Siphonobacter curvatus: one gene and its partner. The protein of the gene in region 2 interacts with the protein of the main gene of each other region in a pairwise test. Links are inferred from orthologs where the notes say so. Each region holds a gene or a part of one and is shown on either strand. Other genes may lie near its edges.

Evidence for each region.
Region 1: the proteins of cysM (region 2) and accC interact in binary tests that used the Escherichia coli proteins (3 or more experiments, as listed by UniProt). The link is inferred for Siphonobacter curvatus from one-to-one orthologs.

What each region holds. Positions count from the first base shown.
Region 1 is NZ_PTRA01000003.1:193,302-196,486, reverse strand. What follows is about bases 96-2,952. They hold accC (acetyl-CoA carboxylase biotin carboxylase subunit), read right to left. Parts: upstream 2,266-2,952; coding sequence 925-2,265; downstream 96-924. Other genes in these bases: efp (elongation factor P), read right to left, coding at 2,884-2,952; accB (acetyl-CoA carboxylase biotin carboxyl carrier protein), read right to left, coding at 2,356-2,829; C5O19_RS17930 (amino acid permease), read right to left, coding at 96-747. Also shown: more of C5O19_RS17930, read right to left, coding at 1-95; more of efp, read right to left, coding at 2,953-3,185. UniProt on the Escherichia coli protein: This protein is a component of the acetyl coenzyme A carboxylase complex; first, biotin carboxylase catalyzes the carboxylation of the carrier protein and then the transcarboxylase transfers the carboxyl group to form malonyl-CoA.
Region 2 is NZ_PTRA01000001.1:3,493,876-3,497,201, forward strand. Bases 196-3,193 are described here. They hold cysM (cysteine synthase CysM), read left to right. Parts: upstream 196-1,257; coding sequence 1,258-2,130; downstream 2,131-3,193. Other genes in these bases: C5O19_RS14465 (vanadium-dependent haloperoxidase), read left to right, coding at 196-1,113; C5O19_RS14475 (DUF5606 family protein), read right to left, coding at 2,200-2,637; yihA (ribosome biogenesis GTP-binding protein YihA/YsxC), read right to left, coding at 2,801-3,193. In the rest of the region: more of C5O19_RS14465, read left to right, coding at 1-195; more of yihA, read right to left, coding at 3,194-3,326. UniProt on the Escherichia coli protein: Two cysteine synthase enzymes are found. Both catalyze the same reaction. Cysteine synthase B can also use thiosulfate in place of sulfide to give cysteine thiosulfonate as a product.

The DNA of each region.
Region 1 (3,185 bases), on a different replicon or contig from region 2:
AATGAATACGAAGAAAATCACCCCGGCTCCGCGAAGGATTCCACTCGCTCCAAATTCGCCAAAAGTACCCGTGTTTTCAGGAATGAAGGGATGGTAGTTTTCCGGTTTGATGTACTGAATACCCAACGCAATAAACACAATTACGACCGCAACTTTGATCGCCACGATGATGCCATTTACCCAGGCCGAGCCCTTTGTACCCCGAATGATAATAGCAGTGATGATCCAGAGAATAAGCAGGGCCGGTACATTCATAATTCCGCTGACCGTACTACCGTCGGCCAGCGTTACGGCTTCAAAAGGACCGCGTACCCACTGCGGTGGCAGATGAATCCCGTAGGAAGCCAGAAATTTAATCAGGTACTGCGACCAGCTAATCGAAACGGTAGCCGCTCCTACGGAGTATTCGAGGATTAAATCCCAGCCGATGATCCAAGCAAAAAGTTCGCCCATGGTGGCGTAAGCATACGTATACGCACTACCCGCTACGGGCACCATGGCCGCAAATTCGGCGTAACACAGGGCACTGAACGCACATCCAACAGCCGCTAGCAAAAAGGATAGTACAACGGCCGGACCCGTATTGTTGGCTGCGGCGATACCCGTGAGCGAAAAAAGTCCGGCTCCGATGATTACGCCAATACCAATGGCAATTAAATTCCAGGAACTCAGGCTTCGTTTTAGGGTATTACTACCTTGCTGGGCAGCTTCGGTTTGCAGCGAAGCAATGGACTTAATCCGGCTCATTAATCTATCTTTTTGGTAGGGAATTTTGTAAATATAATTTGCGAAGGGCGATCCCGCTACCATTGAGCCTGAAAATAGGATCATCTGGAACGAAAGTGCGGCCAGTTTGCGGACTTTCAAGCCATAAAAAAAGGCTGGATCGCTCCAGCCTTTTTCAGTATCCCTAGCAGTTGACTCTTAAAGTCCGCTGAAATCGAAGTCATTGAGGAATTGCGTCGTGAACTGTCCGCTTTGGAAGGACGGATCGTCCATGAGTCGCAAATGGAAAGGAATCGTCGTTTTTACGCCTTCGATGACGAATTCCGACAGAGCCCGTTTCATCCGCGTAATCACTTCCTCCCGACTCTGACCCGTTACGATCACCTTGGCAATCATGGAATCATAGTTCGGCGGAATGGTGTAACCCGCGTATACGTGGCTGTCAATCCGTACGCCATGTCCACCGGGCAGGTGCAGCGTCGTGATTTTGCCGGGAGCCGGACGGAAATTATGTCCGGGATCTTCGGCATTGATGCGACATTCCATGGAGTACAGTTTCGGACTGTAGCTCTGACCTGAAATGGGTACACCGGCGGCCACTTTGATTTGTTCTTTGATCAAATCGAAATCGGTTACTTCTTCCGTAATCGGGTGTTCAACCTGAATACGGGTATTCATTTCCATGAAGTAGAAGTTACCGTGTTTGTCGACGAGGAACTCAATGGTACCCGCTCCTTCGTAACCGATGGCGGATGCTCCTTTGATGGCCGCTTCACCCATTTTTGCCCGTAACTCCGGCGTAATGATGGGAGAAGGCGTTTCTTCGACCAGTTTCTGGTGACGACGCTGGATGGAGCAATCGCGTTCGGACAGGTGGCATACCCGACCAAATTGATCTCCTACGATCTGAATTTCGATGTGACGGGGTTCTTCCACGAATTTCTCCATGTACAGACCATCGTTGCCGAACGCCGCCGCCGATTCCGTACGAGCGTCGTGCCAGGCTTTTTCAAATTCTTCTTCGCTGCGAATGACCCGCATACCGCGTCCACCTCCACCGGCCGTAGCCTTGATGATGACGGGGTAAATACCACGGGCTAACTCGATTCCCTGCTCAAGGGATTCCAGCAAACCGTCGGAACCGGGGATAACCGGTACACCAGCGGCTTTCATGGTTGCCTTGGCCGTAGCCTTATCACCCATGGAATTGATTTGCTCGGGAGTAGCGCCAATGAACTTGATTCCGTATTCGCGGCAGATTTGCGAAAACTCGGCATTTTCCGAAAGGAATCCATAACCGGGGTGAATGGCATCCGCACCGGTTACTTCAGCCGCTGAAATCAAATTGGGGATACTTAAATAAGACTGGCGACTTGGCGGAGGCCCGATACATACTGCCTCATCCGCAAAACGTACGTGCAGACTTTCGCGATCGGCAGTCGAGTATACAGCCACCGTTTTAATACCCATTTCCCGACAGGTACGGATGATCCGCAGGGCAATCTCGCCACGGTTGGCAATCAATATCTTCTTAAACATCTTTTCAGTTTGCAGTTTTCGGTTTTCTGTATTCGATAAAATCACCGCCCGCTCCTAGTGAAAACGGACGACTGAAAACAGAAAACTAACTTACACAGGTTCAACTAAGAACAGAGGCTGGTCGTATTCAACCGGCGTGGCATTTTCAACCAGTACTTTCACGATACGGCCGGATACTTCTGACTCGATTTCGTTGAAAAGTTTCATGGCTTCAACCACACAAACTACTTTACCAGGCTTGATTTCCGTACCTACTTCCACGAATGCCGGAGCATCGGGGCTACCCGCCCGGTAGAACGTACCGATCATGGGCGACTTAACCGTAATCAGGTTGGAAGCTTCCGCCGCCGCTGCAGGCTGGGCCGGAGCCGCCGGAGCACTCGGAGTAGCTACCGGAGCCGGAGCGGCAGCGGGGGCGGCTACCGGAGCTGGAGCCGCCACGGGGGCTGCTACACCCGCGTAACGCTTCACGCTGATTTTCAGGTCAGTCGTTTCAATGTTTACTTCGTCCAATCCAGATTGGGCGATGAAATCAAGTAGATGTTGTATGTCTTTGGTTTCCATTGTGAATGAATTTTCGGTCTTGAAGAGTCGACGCGTACAGGCCGACTGGCGGTATTACTTTACGCGTTCTACGTAATCGTAGGTACGGGTATCGATCCGGATTTTTTCACCTTGCTCGATAAACAGAGGTACCATGATTTTAGCACCCGTTTCTACTTCTACGGGTTTCTTGGGGGAGTTGGCCGTATCCCCGCGGATACCGGGCTCAGCGTAGGTTACTTCCAGTTCAACAAAGGGAGGTAATTCCATCGTTAAGGGAGCTTCCGTTTCCGTATTGATCAGAATTTCAACGTTCTGGCCTTCTTTCATCAGATCAGCCCCTTCCACGAGTTTTTCGTCCAGCGTAATCTGATCGA
Region 2 (3,326 bases):
GATTCAAAAATCCCCTCGCCTACCCGGTTAGCCCGTGATTTCAAAAAACCCGATTTGTCTTCGGTTCAGTCGTACGATTACGCCCTGGCTGCTACCTACTGCATTTTGGAAACGGGTCGACTGATTCTCCCTTCCGGCTACATGCTCGAGGAAGATCAGAAAAAACTGGTTGAAAAATGGCTCGCCGAAGGACAGCCGCAACCAACCATTGATGCCGCCATTGACGCTGCTCAGGTCATGGCTAAACACGTCCTTGCGTATGCACTTACTGACCGTTATAACCAACTCAGTACCCGACTTCGTTACCGTCCGGTGAAAGGAGAAGGTTACTGGTATCCCACGCCTCCGGGATACATTGAAGCGATCGAGCCGCACTGGAAGACCATTCGTCCGTTTATGATGGATTCCTGTAGTCAGTTTGCACCCAAACGTCCCGTTACGTTCAGCAGGGATTCCAGCAGTAATTTCTATAAGCTGGCGTACGAAGTTTACCAGAAAGGCAAAACGCTGAATACGGACCACCGTTTCATTGCCTCCTACTGGGATTGTAATCCTTTTGCGATCAATACGTCGGGTCACATGATGATCGGTTTCAAGAAAATCAGTCCCGGAGGCCACTGGATGAACATTACCAGTATTGCGACCACGCAGGCCAAACTGAGCTTTAACCGATCCGTATTCGTACTGGCCTTAACCGCCATGACCCTGCACGACGCGTTCATTAGCTGCTGGGATGAAAAATACCGGAGTAATCGGATTCGCCCAGAAACGTACATTCAGCAACAAATCGATAAGACCTGGCAACCGTTGTTACAAACCCCGCCCTTTCCCGAATATACCAGCGGGCACAGCGTCATTTCCACGGCGGTTTCCGAAGTGTTGACGTACTTGCTGGGCGATCGTTTTGCCTTTACGGATACGACAGAGGTCATCTTTGATCTTCCTACGCGATCGTTTCAATCGTTTCGGCAGGCAGCCGAAGAAGCAGCCATTTCCCGGCTTTACGGCGGAATCCATTACCGGGATGCCATTGAACAAGGGCAGGAACAGGGAAAAGCCATTGGACTATTTGTGATTGCGAAAGTAAAAAAAGCGGGTGTCAAATCGTTTTGAGGTTGTTACTCATCCGCAACCATGGGCTGGTACTGCGTTGCTTCTTCCTAGTGAATTAGGGAAAGTCTAGTTAATCCGTGTATTTTCAGGAGCAATCTTTTACTTTGCCCCGCAGTTAGTATTCGGACGATAACATTCGCTTCTATGGCTTCTCTTCTCGATTTTATAGGCAATACCCCGCTGGTAGAAATTACGCGATTACATAACAATCCCAAGGTTAAAATTTTTGGTAAGCTCGAGGGGCACAACCCCGGCGGCAGCGTGAAGGATCGTCCGGCCCTGAATATGATTCGTAGTGCGTTGGAACGGGGTGATATTCAGTCCAATACTTCATTGATTGAAGCGACCAGTGGGAATACAGGCATTGCTCTGGCTATGATTGCCCGCCTGTATGATTTGACTATCGAGCTGGTGATGCCGCAGAATTCGACCCGCGAACGCGTATTAACGATGGAGGCCTTCGGAGCGAAAGTAACGCTGCTGGAAAGTATTGAAGCCTGCCGCGACTACGCCCAAAACAAGGCCGACGCGGGCACCCACTACCAACTCAATCAGTTTGCGAATCCGGATAATTACCTGGCTCATTACAAAGGCACCGGTCCGGAAATCTGGCGGGATACCAACGGCACGATTACGCACTTCGTCAGTTCGATGGGTACGACGGGTACGATCATGGGCAATTCTCTGTACCTGAAAGAGCAAAATCCGAACATCCAGATCGTCGGCTGTCAGCCTACTGAAGGATCGTCCATTCCCGGTATTCGCCGCTGGCCTACGGAGTACCTGCCGAAAATTTTTGATCCCAGTCGAGTCGACCGTACCATGGATGTAGCCGAGGCCGACGCTGTAGCGATGACGCGTCAGCTGGCCCGGGTCGAGGGAATTTTTGGGGGCATGAGTTCCGGTGGCTGCGTATCAGCGGCTTTGAAGCTAGCTTCCGAACTGGAAAGCGGCGTCATCGTCTGCATCATCTGCGACCGGGGTGATCGGTACCTTTCGAGTGAATTATTTGGCTAATCAGTGCGAAGCAAAAAGGCCGCGAAGAACGATTTCTTCGCGGCCTTTTTGCTTGTGCTAGGAAATAGCTTAAGCAGCTTTTTCTTCTTCCGTATTTTCTTCCTTCACCTCGAATACTTCGGGCAGATAGGAAGATAGCAGGTTATACCAGGAAATCATTTTACGAATGTCCGAAGGATACACTTTCTCCCGGTCGAATTCCGGAAATACCTCACCCAGGAACTCACGCAGTTCAGTTTCGCTGGCGTTTTTAGCGTCGATTTCTACTTTTTCGCCGTGTTTCTCACGAATGGCCGCAAAAATATCGGGCAGGGGTTTTGAGCCTTCTTCGCTATCGGAATATACGGAAATTTCTTTCAGTACCGAAACCCGGGCGTTTGCTCCTACAACGGTACGGCCTTTTTTCTCGTCGATGGTTTCAACAATAACTCCCGTACGAGTAGGCTTCAAAATGCGGTATAAACCGGGCTTTCCGGAGATATGGGCGATTTCTTTCAACAATTCCATGTAATCGAATTTATTTGACAAAAACTGTTTTTTCCGTATTCACATGATAGCCTCATAACCGTTTGATTATGAGCGAGATCATGACTCCTTACCAAGGCTCAACGTATAAGGCAATGACCTTTTTCGGTAAATGGAACCGCAAAAGTAGCCAATCCTTGCCCGATTACCGCCGAACACCCCGAAAATCCGCGTTCAATTCTCCAATCGCTTCCGCAATTTCGTCGCGGCCTACTCCGTCAACGGAAGAGGTGACGAAGTATTTCGGCATTTCCGAAAAAAATTGTAAAAAGCCATCGCGGTACTTTTTCACTTTCGGTTCTACTTGGGATTTGCTCAGTTTATCGGCTTTGGTAAACACCAGATAAAAGGGTACCCCCGCTTCTGTCAATTGCGTCATAAACTCCAGATCAATGGACATCGGATCGTGCCGAATATCCACCAGCACAAACGTACAGATCAGATTAGGCCGATTTTCGAGGTACCCGAAAATCATGGGTTCGAACTTTTCCCGCTCACTTTTGCTGAGCTTGGCGTAGCCATAACCGGGTAAATCGACCAGGTACCAGGAATTGTCAACCGAAAAATGATTGATCAATTGGGTCTTACCAGGGGTTTGGGAAGTCTTTGCCAGATCCTTCCGCCGTACCAGCGAATTGATCAGCGAGGATTTACCAACGTTCGACCGTCCG